Regions from separate parts of the Methylomonas sp. ZR1 genome, predicted to be linked through region 1. Evidence: riboswitches for the same ligand, from Rfam matches in the RefSeq annotation. Region 1 holds a riboswitch; the other holds the start of a gene.
The links. Region 1 has a riboswitch for cyclic di-GMP ahead of DDY07_RS23980 (hypothetical protein). Riboswitches for the same ligand answer to the same signal wherever they lie in the genome.
Positions count from the first base shown of each region.

Region 1 (7,396 bases):
ATTTAGGATATTAATGATGGAGTGAGTCACCGTACGTTCCGCAATCACGCGCGCTTCCATATCCACATTCGGCGAAATAAATAGCTTGAGCCGGGTAGCGGCTTTATGCGTGCGCCACTGGCCTAATACTTCATCGATATATTCGCTCACCAGCATCACCTTGCCGGATTCCGCCCGCATCTCGCCGGCGGAGGCCGACATCACCGACAAAGCTTGTTTGCAGCGATCAATCTGCTGCTGCACAATCATCAGTTTCTGATGCAGATCCGGATAGCGATGCGCCGACAGCTCTTCCGCCATCTCATGCGTCAAAATGGCGATCGTCCCCAGCGGCGTACCCATATCATGCGCGGCGCTGGCCGCCAAGGTGCCTAGGGACACCACGCGCTCGTCGCGTAGCGCACTCTCGCGGGCATCCGCTAAATTACGCTCCCGCTCTTTCAAGGTCTTGGACAGTTCGACCACAAAAAAAGCGACTAAGCCGGCGCTAAACACAAAACCAAACCACATACCGAATACATGCAGATTGAAATAACGCCGGTCGTTCATCAAATGCATTTGCAGGCTCATTTCCGGCGTCATCTCCGTCATCGCCGGATGGGCCATGTGCGGCTCGACTGCCGGCAAGGGTACGTTGTAGGCAATCAGCACCGTATACACGCAGGAGGTAATGATCACCATATTCCAGGCATAAGCCTGCGGCAGCATGATGGCAGTTACAATCAAAGGCAGCAGAAACACCCAAATGATCGGGTTTGACGCGCCGCCGGTCAAATAAAGTAAATAGGCCAACGCCAGTACATCCATGCATATTTGCGAAAAAATCTCGTGCTCGGTAACTTCTTCCGGGGTTCTCAGCCGCAGCCAGGTGTACAGATTGAGTATGGAAATCGCAAAAATCGCCAGCCACAGCTGGTTTTGAGGCAAATTAATACCCAGGCCGTTCACCGCAATAAACACCGCCACCGTAACGGCAAACAGCATCAAATTTCTAAGAATGTATAACCACCGCAGGTTTTCGCGAATGGATATTTCGGCTTTAGGCAGAATGTGTGAAAGCATAGAAACAACACTAAATTGAAGAAAGCATCGCCGCTAGATACTACCGGCGCTTGCTTACCAAGGTGGAAAGCCGATCAAACCTGGATGGCGGCCACCTAAGTATTCAATCGATTTTTGATAGCAACCTTCACTCCAACCACTAGGTGCCAGAGCAAATACGGAATCAAGCTCGCCGCTTACAAGATCGAAAGATAATCTACGAGCTAATCTTTTAGGAACAAGCGTCACGATCTGACGAATCATGCCTCCAAAAAATAGTGCGGCATATCACGCACCAGCCAAACGCCAGCCGCCGTTTTTATCCACCCATCTCATGCTCAGCCAGTACCAAAACGTCATAGGCAGCATCATCGCAAACCATTCCCAATCGTCGATCAAAAATAATTTGGCAACCCAGCCATTGCCATCGAAATAGAGCGGCCAAGGCACACAGTAAAGAGTAAAAACAATACTACTCCAGATCAACAGTAACGCGCCTTTGCGGGTTTCTATACTGGACAGGGCCAGGAACACCCACAGCGGGGTTTTATCGGTTTTTTGCATACATCTCTCCACTGAAAAATCTCGTGCCAACCCAATGAGCGGCGCAACAACCTAACAATAAACGACTAGAAAAGAAAGAAATTCCTAATCAAATCCACCAAAACAAACTTCACCACCAAGCGGGGATTATTTCCCAGCAATTGAACTGTGTTATTTAAAATAAGCGTATGAGCTATTTCGCTGAATTTCGCCCGCAGCTCACTCATGCCATCCCAGGCAAAATAAGCAGCAATACAATGATATTTATATATTTTATTAAGTTGGCCCACTATTCGCTTTAACTAGTGTACTTGCTTCGTGGTTTGCTTTCCGAAAAGCGGTTAGTAGGTCTCTATCCCTGCCATGTCTGCCGCTGGCGGAATGAGCAAATCTCTGAAAGCAAGCTTTGCCACACCCGTCGTGAGGCGGGGCCGGAAAATCACGGTTCTTAAAAAACGATTTAAAGAAGGCCGGATTGCCCCCATGCGCGCCATGGGCGAGGGCAAAGTTTGGCTCGCTGCTGTTGGTCAAGTTTTGTCAGTTTCGCTGTTACCTTTAATTCCAATAACAAAGAGGACGATCATGATCTTTCATAAAACGGCTATAGCAGCTATTTTGACAACTGGCCTGGCGGCTGTTTCCAGTCAAGCATTCGCGCACTCTTACTACAACCTGACCGGCGCGGGCACAGTAGCCTCCGGTAACTCCGCCATCGGCTTCGGCATCGCCAACAGCATCAACGGTACAGACGGTGTATCTGCAAACTCCAACGGCACCAATAGAGTCGCCAACGGTACCAACGTTTATACAGTCGGCGACTTAAACGCGAACACCTTAATTCCGGGCACAGGTACCGCGGCTGAGACAGCCACAGAAGTAGCAGGCAACCTGCCCTATATGTGGTATTCAGGTCAGCATACAACAGCTACAGGTTTCACCAAACGCGAATTACATACCGGCTCCAGCGCTACAGACAACGATGGCGCACTGACAGCAAACCTTATTAGCTCAAACCCTAGCTTCGGCACCAACACTATCGGTAGCTTGTGGAAAGCTTACTCGGACAAAAACGGCGGCACCAACGCCGCCACCTGGGGCACCATCATGGCCGACCTACCGGCTGATGGCGACCATCCTTACTTAGCGGTAGCAGGCAATTCGGCATCAACCGGCCTGGGACTGGACTATGGCTTGATTCATATTAGCTGCGGCGCAAACACAGCAAGCGCTAACTGCGCCAGCGCGGGCAATATCAAAACCACCATTACCGTGAAAAACGACGCCGATTACAGCCAATTTAACGGCTTATTGGACGTGGCCCTGTATCGCAATGTGGACAGCAGTTCCACATCTGACCGTAACGCGGCTGCCACAATCGGCGAAACGGGCCTGCAAGGCTCAAGCTTGGGCGAAGCTATCTGGACAGCCAGCATGAGCAGCACTTCCGACACCTTGTTCTACTCGTTTGTGTTCGACCAAGCCGAGTGGAATGCCACAGGCACACCCGGGTTGCACACCAATGGCTTTTATACCTTGGTTGTAGGCGCGCACGGTGGCGGCGCGCTCGATGGCGTAACCTACGACGTACTGGTTACCACTTCGGCAGTGCCTGTTCCAGGCGCAGTCTGGCTGTTCGGCAGCGCGATGGCCGGCTTGATCGGTTTCGGCCGCCGCAAACAAGCACTAGCGGCTTAATTACCCAGCGGGATTGCCGCCAAACAACGGTAATCTCCTCACCAAGCACTGTTTAACAACAGGCTTACACTCATATATTTGATTCGATAGAGATCCAAAATGACTGCAAACTTAACCTTTAAGAAACTAGCATTAGCCGGCGCCATGGGCGCGTTAATGTCGATCAGCGGCATGGCTAGCGCTCACGTAACCTACAATTTAGCTTCCGGAGATCCCTTACCGGACGGTTCTGCCGCAGGCCCATGGTCTGCCGGCGATCCAGGCTATATTGGCAATTTGCCCGCCACCTGGGTAGCGATGATCCACAATGACGGCGGCGTTGCCAACTCGCAAACCGCCAGCGGCCACGGCATAGGCATGGGCGCCAAAGCTTATAAAGACGGCGCGACAAACTGGGGGCATACCGCCGATTACGGTTTGTTTGAACTGCATGCCGACGCAGAAGTGACTATCACCGTATCGTCGGACGGCTCCAATCTGCGCCCGGCTTTTGGTTTGTGGAGCGGCTGGGATACCGCGGGTAGCAGCAGTCGTCATCAAGAATACCTGAACAACGGTGCTCTAAATCCCATGGCTGCCAGCCCACTTGGCACAACGCTGGGTTTGGTTGACGCAAACGCCTGGGCCTTCGCAGCCACTCAAGGCACCACCGCCACCGCGACGCTGACCCGTTTCCTGACTGCCGGTACTTACACACTGATTTTGGGTGGTTACGACGGCACGGTAGGCGGCGCCAATCTGGCCTATACCGCTACCATCTCCGCCGCCGCATCACCGGTACCCGTGCCGGGTGCAGTTTGGCTGTTCGGTAGCGCGATGGCCGGCTTAGTCGGTTTCGGCAAACGCAAAACCACAGAAAACGTCTGAGACGTATCTATGTCACTTAAAGCTGATTTTTAACCCGGCGCCCTTAATTACCAGTGTGATCAAGGGCCAGGTTAATCAGCAAGAAATTGGATCGGTGTCGGTCAAGGATGACCGGGGGCACGGAAGCTCCACTTCTACATCCGCTAGAATCTAGCCTGCTTGATCAAAAAGCTTGAACAACCCTGCCCATTCGCTTCATTCGTAACCGAACGCATCGATATACGGCGCCAAGATCGGCAACACGGGTTCGTAAAAACTTTCATAATGCTGCCAACGCGCCACCGAGCGCGAATAAATCGGCTGAGCGACAGCGGCAAAACTCGGCGTGGCAATGTAACGGCCCTTAGCCTTCTCGTGAAACGCGCTAACTTCGGCCACCCACTCCAAATCCAATAACTCAAACACCCGGCGAAAACTGTTTTCGAAATCGTTAACCGTGTCCTCGTAACGCAATTCCATATAACGCGGCTGCATCATCGGCTTCATGTACAGCCACAGATCCATCACAGCGGCATATTGCTTGGCGACACCTTCCCAGCTCAGTAGATTGACTGTCACGCTAGACGGCTTAAACGCCTGTTGAAAGCAACTCAGACACACATCGCGCGGATCGCGTAGCGCAAAGATAATCCTGGCCTCCGGAAATAGGCAGCTAATCAAGCCTATATCGATACTATTCAGCGCCACTTTATCGATAAAGCATTTATTCAACGCATCCGCGCCGTATTCTTCGCCAACCCGCCGCCAATAGTACGCACGTAACTTCCGGACATCATCCAGACCAAGCTGGCGGAGGGCGGCCGGAATGTCTTCTCGCACACCACTCAACCTTTGCAGCTCTTGAATCAAACCATGAATCAGATCATTTTCATCGGAGGTAAACACCTCGGGGTGCGCCGCCAGTACTTGCTCGGTCAACGTCGTGCCGGAACGCAAAAAGCCCAGCAGAAACGTCGGCACCGGTAAGTTATCGGCAAAGTCGCTTAGCGCCCATCGATGCAATAACGCCTGATCAAAGCCCTGCTTGTTACGTTGAATCGCACGAAACACTTGTCCGGCGTCAAGCGAGCTGATTTCAGGTAATTGCTTATACAAAGCCTTAGCTTGCTGGCAAGCCGCAAACGATGCTTCATATTCTTCCAGCTTATCCAGCACCCCTACCAACTCCTGCCAGGCACGTGCAGTCTGCTGCATATTGCGATTAGCGGCTATTACGGTCTGAAAGCGCTGCTTGGCTGCCGGCAATCGGTTTAAATGCGCCTCCAACACCGCCAGCATGTTATTGCAGGCTGGATCGTCGGGGCGTAATTCGCAAACCTTGCTGGCAAACGGCAAAGCCTCTTCGAATCGATTAACCCGCGTCAAATACAGGGCGCGATTATTCAGTGCGGCAGGATTTTCAGGTTCCAGCTTAACCGCCAATTCGGTCAGTTTCAGCGCGGTATCCAGATCGCCCCAGTGATGCAATTGTTCGGCCAGCTCCAGCATAAAACGGATATTGCGGGTTTGCTGAGCGTCGATTTCCAGTTGAAGAGCGGCCTGCTGTAGATAGGCTAAGCCTTCCCGGCGCTGCTGCTGCCAACACAAAGCCTGTCCCAATCCGGCCAGTGCTTCCGCATGATTGGGTTGGATCGCTAACACTTGCCGAAACCCATGCAACGTACCCGCCATATCGCGCCGGGCCACGGCTTGCCAGGCTTGCTTTAAGGCGTCGTCCACACTGGGTATAACCGGCCTCGCCGCCGCTTCGGCCAGTTTTAGACAACAGGCTTTGTATTTCTTGCCGCTGCCGCATGGGCACGGATCGTTACGGCCAAATTTAGCGTTGACGACTGCTGTGTTTTTCATATCGTTCCCTGACGAAGTTTGGCATTGATTATGGGCAGCAATTATAAATCCGCCAGCACGGCCAGCGCTTCTTGAATGTTACTGACTGCATGAATTTGCAAGTTTTTCACCGGATCCTTGGGTTTGTTGCTTTTCGGGATGATGGCCCGTTTAAAACCGTGCTTGGCCGCCTCGTTGAGCCTAGCGTGACCGTTGGCGACCGGGCGAATCTCACCGTTTAAACCCACCTCGCCGAAGAACACCGTGTCGTAAGGAATAATCCGGTCGCGCAGGCTGGAGACCACACCGACCATAATTGCCAGGTCGGTACTGGTTTCGGACACCTTGATACCGCCGACCACATTGGCGTAAATCTCGTCGTTGCCGGTAAAAATCCCGCCGTGGCGCGACAACACCGCCAGCAACATGGCTAGCCGGTTTTGATCCAAACCCACCGCCAACCGGCGCGGATTGCCGTACTGACTTTCGGTGACCAGGGCCTGAATCTCCACCAGCAAGGGCCGGGTGCCTTCCCACAGCACAGTCACCACGCTACCCGGCGAGGGCTTTTCCGCTCTCGATAAAAACATCGCCGACGGGTTTTTCACTTCCTTCAAGCCACTGCTTTCCATCGCGAAAAAACCCAGTTCGCCGACGCTGCCGAAGCGATTCTTGTCGGCGCGCAACACTCTAAAGCGCGAATCGTCGGTGGACGACAACACCACTTGCGCATCGACGATATGGCTCAAGGTCATGGGCCCGGCCAACGATTGATCCTTGGTCACATGGCCGACCATGAAAAACGACACGCCGGTACGTTTGGCATATTGGGTCAGATAGCTGGCGGATTCGCGCACCTGCGACACCGAACCCGGCGCCGAATCGGAATCGGCGGTGTACATCACCTGAATCGAATCGATGATCACCACTTTGGGCTGTTCCTCGTCCAAGACTTGGCAAATCTGTTGCACCGAGGTTTCCGCTAGCATCTTGATGCCAGCCGTATTCAATTGCAGACGGTGCGCGCGCTCAGCAATCTGTTGCAGCGATTCCTCACCGGACACGTACAACACCGGCAATTGCTGGGCGATATGGGCGATGGCTTGCAACAGAATGGTACTCTTGCCCGCGCCCGGCGCGCCGCCAATCAACACCACGCTACCGGAGACAATGCCGCCGCCCAGTACCCGGTCGAACTCGGCCAGACCGCTGGAAATCCGTTCGGCTTGGGCCAGGTTGACTTCGGACAACAAACGCACTTCGCTGCGACTGCCGGCATAACCGGAGTTATCGCGCGCGGTTTTACCGCTACTCAGCTTCACTTCCTTGATGCTGTTCCACGCCCCGCACTGATTGCACTGCCCGGACCAGCCAGGAAAATCGGCACCGCATTCGGTGCAGACGTAGGCAGATTTTGATTTTT
Region 1 is NZ_RCST01000001.1:124,802-132,197, reverse strand. Features, by position in the region: gene DDY07_RS00610 (ATP-binding protein) at 1-1,062, opposite strand, end outside; gene DDY07_RS00605 (hypothetical protein) at 1,117-1,305, opposite strand; gene DDY07_RS00600 (hypothetical protein) at 1,330-1,605, opposite strand; cyclic di-GMP riboswitch class I at 1,983-2,067, shown strand; gene DDY07_RS23980 (hypothetical protein) at 2,167-3,279, shown strand; gene DDY07_RS00590 (hypothetical protein) at 3,379-4,146, shown strand; gene DDY07_RS23790 (sulfotransferase) at 4,342-5,994, opposite strand; gene radA (DNA repair protein RadA) at 6,036-7,396, opposite strand, start outside.

Region 2 (7,396 bases), 1.6 Mb from region 1:
GGCGCTGCAAACGGCCTTGCAACAAAAACCGCGCATCGAAACTCATCCGCTTGACGGCCTGGACATCAAAGTCTTTTACGATCCGGTGCAACCGCCTTGGCAGTTGCTGATGTTCGGCGCTGGGGCCGACGCAATACCGCTGGTGAATTGTGCCAAATCCCTGGGGTGGCGCGTGACCTTGGTCGATCACCGGCCCGCGCATATCAAGCCCGAGCGCTTTCCTTTAGCCGATCAATTATTGCATCTGACCCCGGAACAGGTGGCGGATCAGCTGGATTTGCATCGCTTCAACGCCATTATGCTGATGACCCACAACATCGAATACGACCAACGCTTTCTGCAAGCCATCGTCCACTGTCGGGCGGCGTTTATCGGTCTGCTGGGTCCGGCGCATCGCAAACAACGGCTGTTGCACAGCTTGGGCGATGATGCCGCGTTGATAGCCGAACGGGTATTCGGCCCTGTAGGACTGGATATAGGCGCGCAAACCCCGGAAGAGATTGCCTTGTCCATCGTGGCCGGCATTCAGGCCCAGCTTAACGGCCGTAGCGGCTTGCAACTAGGCAATGACGTAGTCGCGATCAAGCATGTCTGCAGCCCTGGATAATGTGCATGCCGGCGACTGAGAATGCCTCAGCGCTGAGCGTGGACAAATTACGGGAATGATTTATCGCGGCTTTTTGCCGATAAATAGGGGCTATTTTCTAGGAATCCCCCTTTTCAGAAGCCGGTGCTTGCAAGATTTCTTGCCATACATAACGTTGTGACTTAGCTAAGGCGCTGTTATTCACTTTTCAGCCTTGCATGGTTTGCAAGTCACCGGCCTTAGCCGGTGACTGTGGGCTGCAATTTAAACCGCGTTAGGGTGCCAAATACGCTTCGAAAGGCTGTATGGGCGATGCATTGCCTTGGGCGCCAACCGCGTCAATGGTCAGAAATTCATCTTTACCCAGAACGGCTCCCAGCGGATTACCGCCGCTTACTGTCTGCTCCACGCCAACATGGCCGTGGGGTATTTTGATTTCGGGGTGATCAAAGGGGGCTTTTTCGTAGCGGACTCTTTCATCGGTCAAGGTTTTCAGGAAGGCGATCAGGTCGGCGCGGTTTTGCGCATCCAGTTGTAGATTGGGCTGCGGAAATACCCGAGTAACTTGTTTGCTGTCGTAGGCAAAATTTCCGCCTCGCGAATAAAATTCGATCGCTTGTTCCAGCGTAGCCATGCTGCCGTTGTGCATGTATGGTCCGGTTAACTCGATATTGCGTAGCGAGGGGATTTTAAATGTCGAGTCGACAGACGCTACCATTTTCCGGGTATTGGGCTTGTTCAACTCCGCTAAAGCGGCAGCTGTCGTGGGCAAAAAGGCATTGTTTGCGGGCAGGAAACAGTTCTCCGTACTTTGTGGTTGGGGTCTTATGCCGTCGGTGATGGTAAACAAGCTCGGCAGCGAATAAGGCAGTTTGATATTTAGAGCAAGGGCTTCCTGAAAATCGCAGGCTCTCACTTTAGTGACATCTTCATCCAGTACAGCGGCATTATTGCCCGCCAAATGCTGTAAATATTGCTTACTGAACGATAGCGGGTTACCAAAGTCGTCGACGCCGCCTGCGCCAATATCAGCCGTTTCTTCGGTGACGCCTGTAGAAGAAAAGCCGGTATCGAAAAATGCGGTGACTGGGGCGTTTTTGATAAGCAATGGTATGCGATTGACCACATTGGTGGATGCGCTGATGAAGAAAGTCGGTTCACCGAAGGCTTCCGGATGAGTTTTGGCAATGGCCGCATTGGCGTTGATCGATGCCGCGCTGAAGTTGGGTCCTAAATGGCAGAGCGCGCACTGATTTTTTCTGAATTGTTTTAAGCCGTTCAATTCCGACGCGCTGAGTTCCATGGGTTGATTGCCGGCGTCGCGGGCGCTGTTGTCGAAGGGCGATTCGTCCGAAATCAATGTGCTTTCATAGAGTTGGATGGCCAGGCCAAAGAACATGCCAAAGTTGGCTTCGGTTTGATTATAGGGCGCAAACCCTTTGGGGGCCGGAATTGGCGGGTTACCGCTGTACGACCAGTATTTTGGATTGAATGCCTGCATGATCAGCAGCTTATACAGAGTGTTCATGCCGGGTTTGCTATTGAGGCTGTAAGGTCCCAATACACTGTCTTCAGGATGTACTTTTTGGTTTTGCAACGGGCGGCGTAACAGCAGCTTTCTACCGAGTTCCATCAAGGTCCGGTTGCGGCAGGCCATTTCGGTAGTGTTTTGTGGCGGAGCTACCGCTAATGACGCCAGCGAGGAATTGATTAAATGCAGGCGCTGCTTAATTAGCGTCGTGGCGTTCTGTTTTACCCAGACGCCGGCGTCGGGATCTCGGTCGCCCCAAGGACTGCTGCCGTTAAACACATTGTTGGCGCGGCCGTCCCAAAAATTGCGATGATTAAACACCGCATTGATCACGCTGGGCGCATTGCGTGGCGTTACTTTGCGGGTGCCGACCGCGCCGGCATGAAACAGGCTGTCGACGCTGCGGCTGCAGGTGTCGTTAGGCGCTGTGTAGCGGTCCACTGCTCTGAATTCACCACCGAAAGTACCGGACGAACCGACTACATTGTCAGTGTCATAGAGGATCGCGGAATGCTCTTGGAATGGATCTTCCCTTTGATGTAGCGGAAAGTCGCCAATGCTGAGGGTATGATTGGGTCCCAAAGACCCACCCGTCATGGCATTGCTGAATGTTTGATCGCTTAAGGGGCTGGATTGGCCGCCCGGAGCAAGCTGATTTTTTACTCTGCCGTCGGCGCCGGCGTGAAAGTGGCAGGACGCACAGGCCATGCCGTCGCTACCCACGTTAGTATCCCAGAACAGCGCTTTGCCCAAGGCAATCGCGGCGTTCTTGTTGACGACAATAGGGTCCGGGCCGTCCAGTAGGCCGGGAACAGGCGGAACGGGCAAATGCTTCAGGCTTATCGGCATGGGCCCTAGTGCCAATTCGACCGCGGCGGCGCTGAAACTGAGCAGTACACCTCCGGCTAAAACAATCGCTAATTGGCTATGACGAAACAATGTCATGGTGAAACTCCACTGAGAAATGGTTGGTTGGCAACAAATACGGCCAAAACGCCCGCATCAGCGGGCTCAAGCTATAAAAAAGGCCGATAAACCACAAAGCGTAATTTATCGGCCATCCTTTATTCCTTTGGCGAAGTCCCTCGCCAAACTTCCTTTTTTATCGGAACATCGGCTTATGTGCTGGGTGTTGGCTTACGCTTTAGCGTTGCGTTTGCCTCTGCCTATAAAGCCGGCCAGTGCCGTACCGAACAGCCATACAGCGGAGGGTACTGGCACCGCCGCTGGCGTGTAGGTAGAAGGGGCGGCCGACGCGGAAATGTTCAAAGAGATGCCGGCACTGCTTCCGAGGACGTCTGCACCGCCGACGAACACGGCATACCAGCCAGCTTGCAAGTCGTTCAGCGTCAAGGTCGCGAATCTTTTGGTGTTGGCAAAAGCAGGGTTGCCGGTGACGCCTATAGTGCCGGATACGCCGGTTTCATACAGGTCGTCGATACTGACATCGTGGGCGCCGGAGTCGATGACACCGCCGAAAGAGTTAACGTAGTTTTTGCTTGAGGAGCTGACGTAGCCCAGGGTTTCGACAATGCCGTCCGCGCCGGTTGCCCACATTATGCCTGGATCGCCGGCTTGGCCGACCGAGTTAAATTTGTGAATTTGGCCGGTTAGCTCGGCCGGTGTATCGACGCCGACCGTTTCACCCGAATAAGCCACATTGGTTCTGAAAATTGAAAAAGCCGGAAAGTTTGCCGCGGACGAACGCGCGTCGACAGTCACGGATTGGGCTGATGAGCTTAAATAAAAGTTGGTAAATGCCCCTTGCATGCCCCAGCCATCATTGGACAGAGACGGATTGCCCGCGAAGCCCAAATTGCTGGAATTAAAACTGGGGTTTGAGATGCTGGTGCCCAGCTCGAGAGTGTTATCGGCACCTGACCAAGCCGCCGCAGCAGGTTGAGCAACGGCAAGGGTTAGCGCGGCGGAGGATAGGGTGATTTTAAAAATAGTTTGTAAATCGATGTTCATTTTTGAGTGTCTCCAATATCTACCACATCGTTGTTTACGATTGTGGTAGATTTAAGTTGCTGTTTAATTTGGATTTGTCTGAGTATTTCGGGCCTGGCAGCCAAAAGATAGACATCTCCAAAGGATTTAGACATGCATTGCGAGGGGTGAGTCGACAGCTGATGTCGGCTGACCTTTTCGCTCTTGTTTGCCGGGGTTTACGCGGTGCGGCGTTTGCCGAATACACCGAATCCCATTAGTGCAGAACCGAATAACCAAACGGCCCCTGGCACCGGCACTGCGCTAACACCCTCGCCGGTTATGGTCAAAGGCAGGCTGGCTCCTGTGACGTAGTCAGTGGCGGTCAGGGTAATTTGATAGTCGAAATGATCTTGACCGGTGGCGCCCGTTATCGGGTTGACGCCGGTCGCACCGGTGATGGTGTCGCCCTTGTTGAAGCCCAGTACGGCTTCTTCGATGGTCAGAGAGTAATCGCCAAAAGCAATAATGTAATTGCCCACGTCCAATGCAGTAGCCAGATAGGAGTCTCGGCTCAACAAGCTGCCATCGGCCCATCCGCCGGTATTGCCGGGTATGGTGTAGGCTGGACTGTCGTCACCGCTGACGATTTCGGTAGTCAGTGAGACTGTGTCCTGAAAAATGCGGAATTGGCTATCTGCCAGTGTTAGTTCGCCGTCGCCGTTTATATCGACATACGCGCCGGGATGCGCGCCCCAGCCCGCTGCGTAGCCTTCATTCGCCAGGACATCGATTATCACATTGGCAGCCGATGACAAGGAGAACGAATAGAAATCGATTGTGGTACCGGCGCCGTGAACCGGGTCGACGGTTTTATAGATGGTGCCGTTTACGGTCTCGGCTTGTACATTGCCGAGGCCTAAAAGTGAAATAGCAAGTGTTGCAGCCACCTTTTTCAAGGCAGGCGCATGTTTCGTGTTAACAGACATATTTCAATTCCTTTCATAGTAAGACGAAGATTTTTACCGGTAGGTTTTACCGGCGACATTCAATGTTTCGCAATTCCCTTTGCGAGTCGTTGCCTAGCGCACTTACGCCGGATGCCGCGATGCCAGGCTCTTACTTTCCGGTCCTTTGTGTACGGTAAGTGCTGGGCCGATGGCTTCCCGCGCAATTTGAACAGCCTTAAAACCGCTATGTATTTCAATATTCCTGAATTGATCACGCTACGCTATGGTTGCGAGAGAGACCGTCCAAAGAGTTTTAAATACCGGGCTTGCTTGCGTAGTGAGTTAAACAACGGGTTTAGCTAATCAGGTGATACAACAAACTATTCCTGACCAGTGAGCGAGCGCTATGGGTAGTTGTCGGTGTATGAATCTCGACCGGCTAGACCCTTCTCTTACCCGCTCATAAGAGGCAGCTCGACTATCTGAATCAGATCCGCAGCTTTCCGGCCCCGCCTTGCGACGAGTGTGGCGACTTGGTGGCTGCGCCCAGGAGGGTGCAGCACTATTTGTAATGCAAAACGTGCGCCAAAATATATTTAAGCGTGGATTTGTAGTGCTTTTCTATGGCTATGTTCATATAAAACAATGGGATAAGCTGTTTTATTTGATAGGGTGGAGTAGTAATAAGTGTGGCGGTTTTCTGGGGTTTTAGATGGCTATAACGCTATGCAGGGTGTGTTATTTCGCGTATTTTGGGTTATATCCCTTATTTTATTTAAGAGATTTTGGGTGGCAGCTTTGAGTTTGCGCCGTAAGGGTAAAAGTCATAAGTTCGGGTAGTGATATACCAAGCTGGCTGCTTAAAAATCAGGGTGCTGGAACGAAGGTTGGGAACGAATTCCGAAATAAAAATCCAACGTTCTCATGCGTATCATGACTTCGTCGGCAATCGACGACCAGCCTCGCCGGAGCTTTAGTCATCTGCCAATTGCTGACGAAAATCACTCTGTCCCAGAAAAGGTTGATTCCTCTAATCGCCTTTGCCATCAGGTGGAAAAGGCATTTTTTGCATTTAAGGCGATGGCATGGCATAGCTACTGGTTAAGCTAAAAACACCGCTTGGTTCTTGCCAGCCTTGTAGTTACGCGGTATTGCGCTTTGGGCGGCTGTGTTATGACGACACTATCCAATATTTCCAACACAAAATTTTCAAACTTAAATTAAGATGCCCGACACTTTCACCGAGGATAGATATGAATAAAACCGATGCCATTTTGAACAAGGGTCAGAAGCTCTATGAAGACGATGCCTACATTTTGTTGTGGACGAAATTTTTTGGCCTGAGCCTGCTGGCGCTGACCTCTTACTATGTCTACGATAAACAAAAGCAACGGCTGATCAAGCTCATGAGCAGAGAAAAAACCTATCTGATGAGCATCAGTTACTACCTAACCCACGATTATGGTTTTACCCCGACAATGGTGCTGGAAGGTATCAGTTTATTTAAGGATATTTCGGTGGCAATTGCCGATAGAGGCTGCGAGATCTGGAAGACCTTCTTTGCGGAAACCGCCAAAGATAAAGCCAGGACGTATGCGGTCCGGGGCATCCGCAAGGATAAAAAAGCCAAGGCTTGAGTTTCCACACCTTATGCATTTTGTGCTTGGAGGCCGTCAATAAGTCGCGGACAAAACCCTGGTCAGTTTTTAACTGCTCGAGCGGCAATCTCTTTATAGGAATAGTCAGTGCAGGAATCATCCACTAAAAAACGCACGCCAATTTTTGGCAACAAACCTTTGGCTCGACCTACCAAAAGGCCACCGCGCGCATGTTGATTACCCAAACCGGCGAGTTGGTCGGTTTGCTGGGTCCGGTGCATCGCAAGCAGCGGCTGCTGCACAGCTTGGGCGACAACGCGGCACTGATAGTCGAACGGGTATTCCGCCCGTTCGGTTTGGACATCGGCGCGCAAACTCCGGAAGAAATTGCCTTGTCGATAGTGGCCGGCATTCAGACCCAGCTCAACGGTCGTAGCGGCTGGCAACTGGGGAAAGAGCCGGTTGCGCTCAAACATGCCTGCAGCCATGGATAATGTGCATGCCGTCATCGTGGCGGCCGGTGCCTCCAGCCGGATGGGCAGTCCCAAGCAATTACTGATTTGGCAGGAGCGTCCATTACTGGCGCATGCGCTTGTCAATGCGCAAGCCGTGTTGGCGGAGCGGACGTTGGTGGTATTGGGCGCAAATGCTGAGGCGATAAAAGCCGCGGTCGATTTGAGCGGCAGCAAAGTGGTATTGAATCCGAGTTGGGCGGACGGTATGGCCGGTTCGATTCGGGCTGGTATCCAGGCTGTGCCGGACTCAGCTAGCGCGGTATTGTTGATGCTGTGCGATCAACCCT
Region 2 is NZ_RCST01000001.1:1,770,635-1,778,030, reverse strand. Features, by position in the region: gene DDY07_RS08165 (XdhC family protein) at 1-607, shown strand, start outside; gene DDY07_RS08160 (cytochrome-c peroxidase) at 861-3,062, opposite strand; gene DDY07_RS08155 (hypothetical protein) at 3,255-4,088, opposite strand; gene DDY07_RS08150 (hypothetical protein) at 4,286-5,035, opposite strand; cyclic di-GMP riboswitch class I at 5,462-5,536, opposite strand; gene DDY07_RS08145 (hypothetical protein) at 6,250-6,633, shown strand; partial or broken gene DDY07_RS08140 (XdhC family protein) at 6,822-7,088, shown strand; gene DDY07_RS08135 (NTP transferase domain-containing protein) at 7,081-7,396, shown strand, end outside.
Region 2: another riboswitch for cyclic di-GMP. It lies ahead of DDY07_RS08150 (hypothetical protein); the one in region 1 lies ahead of DDY07_RS23980 (hypothetical protein).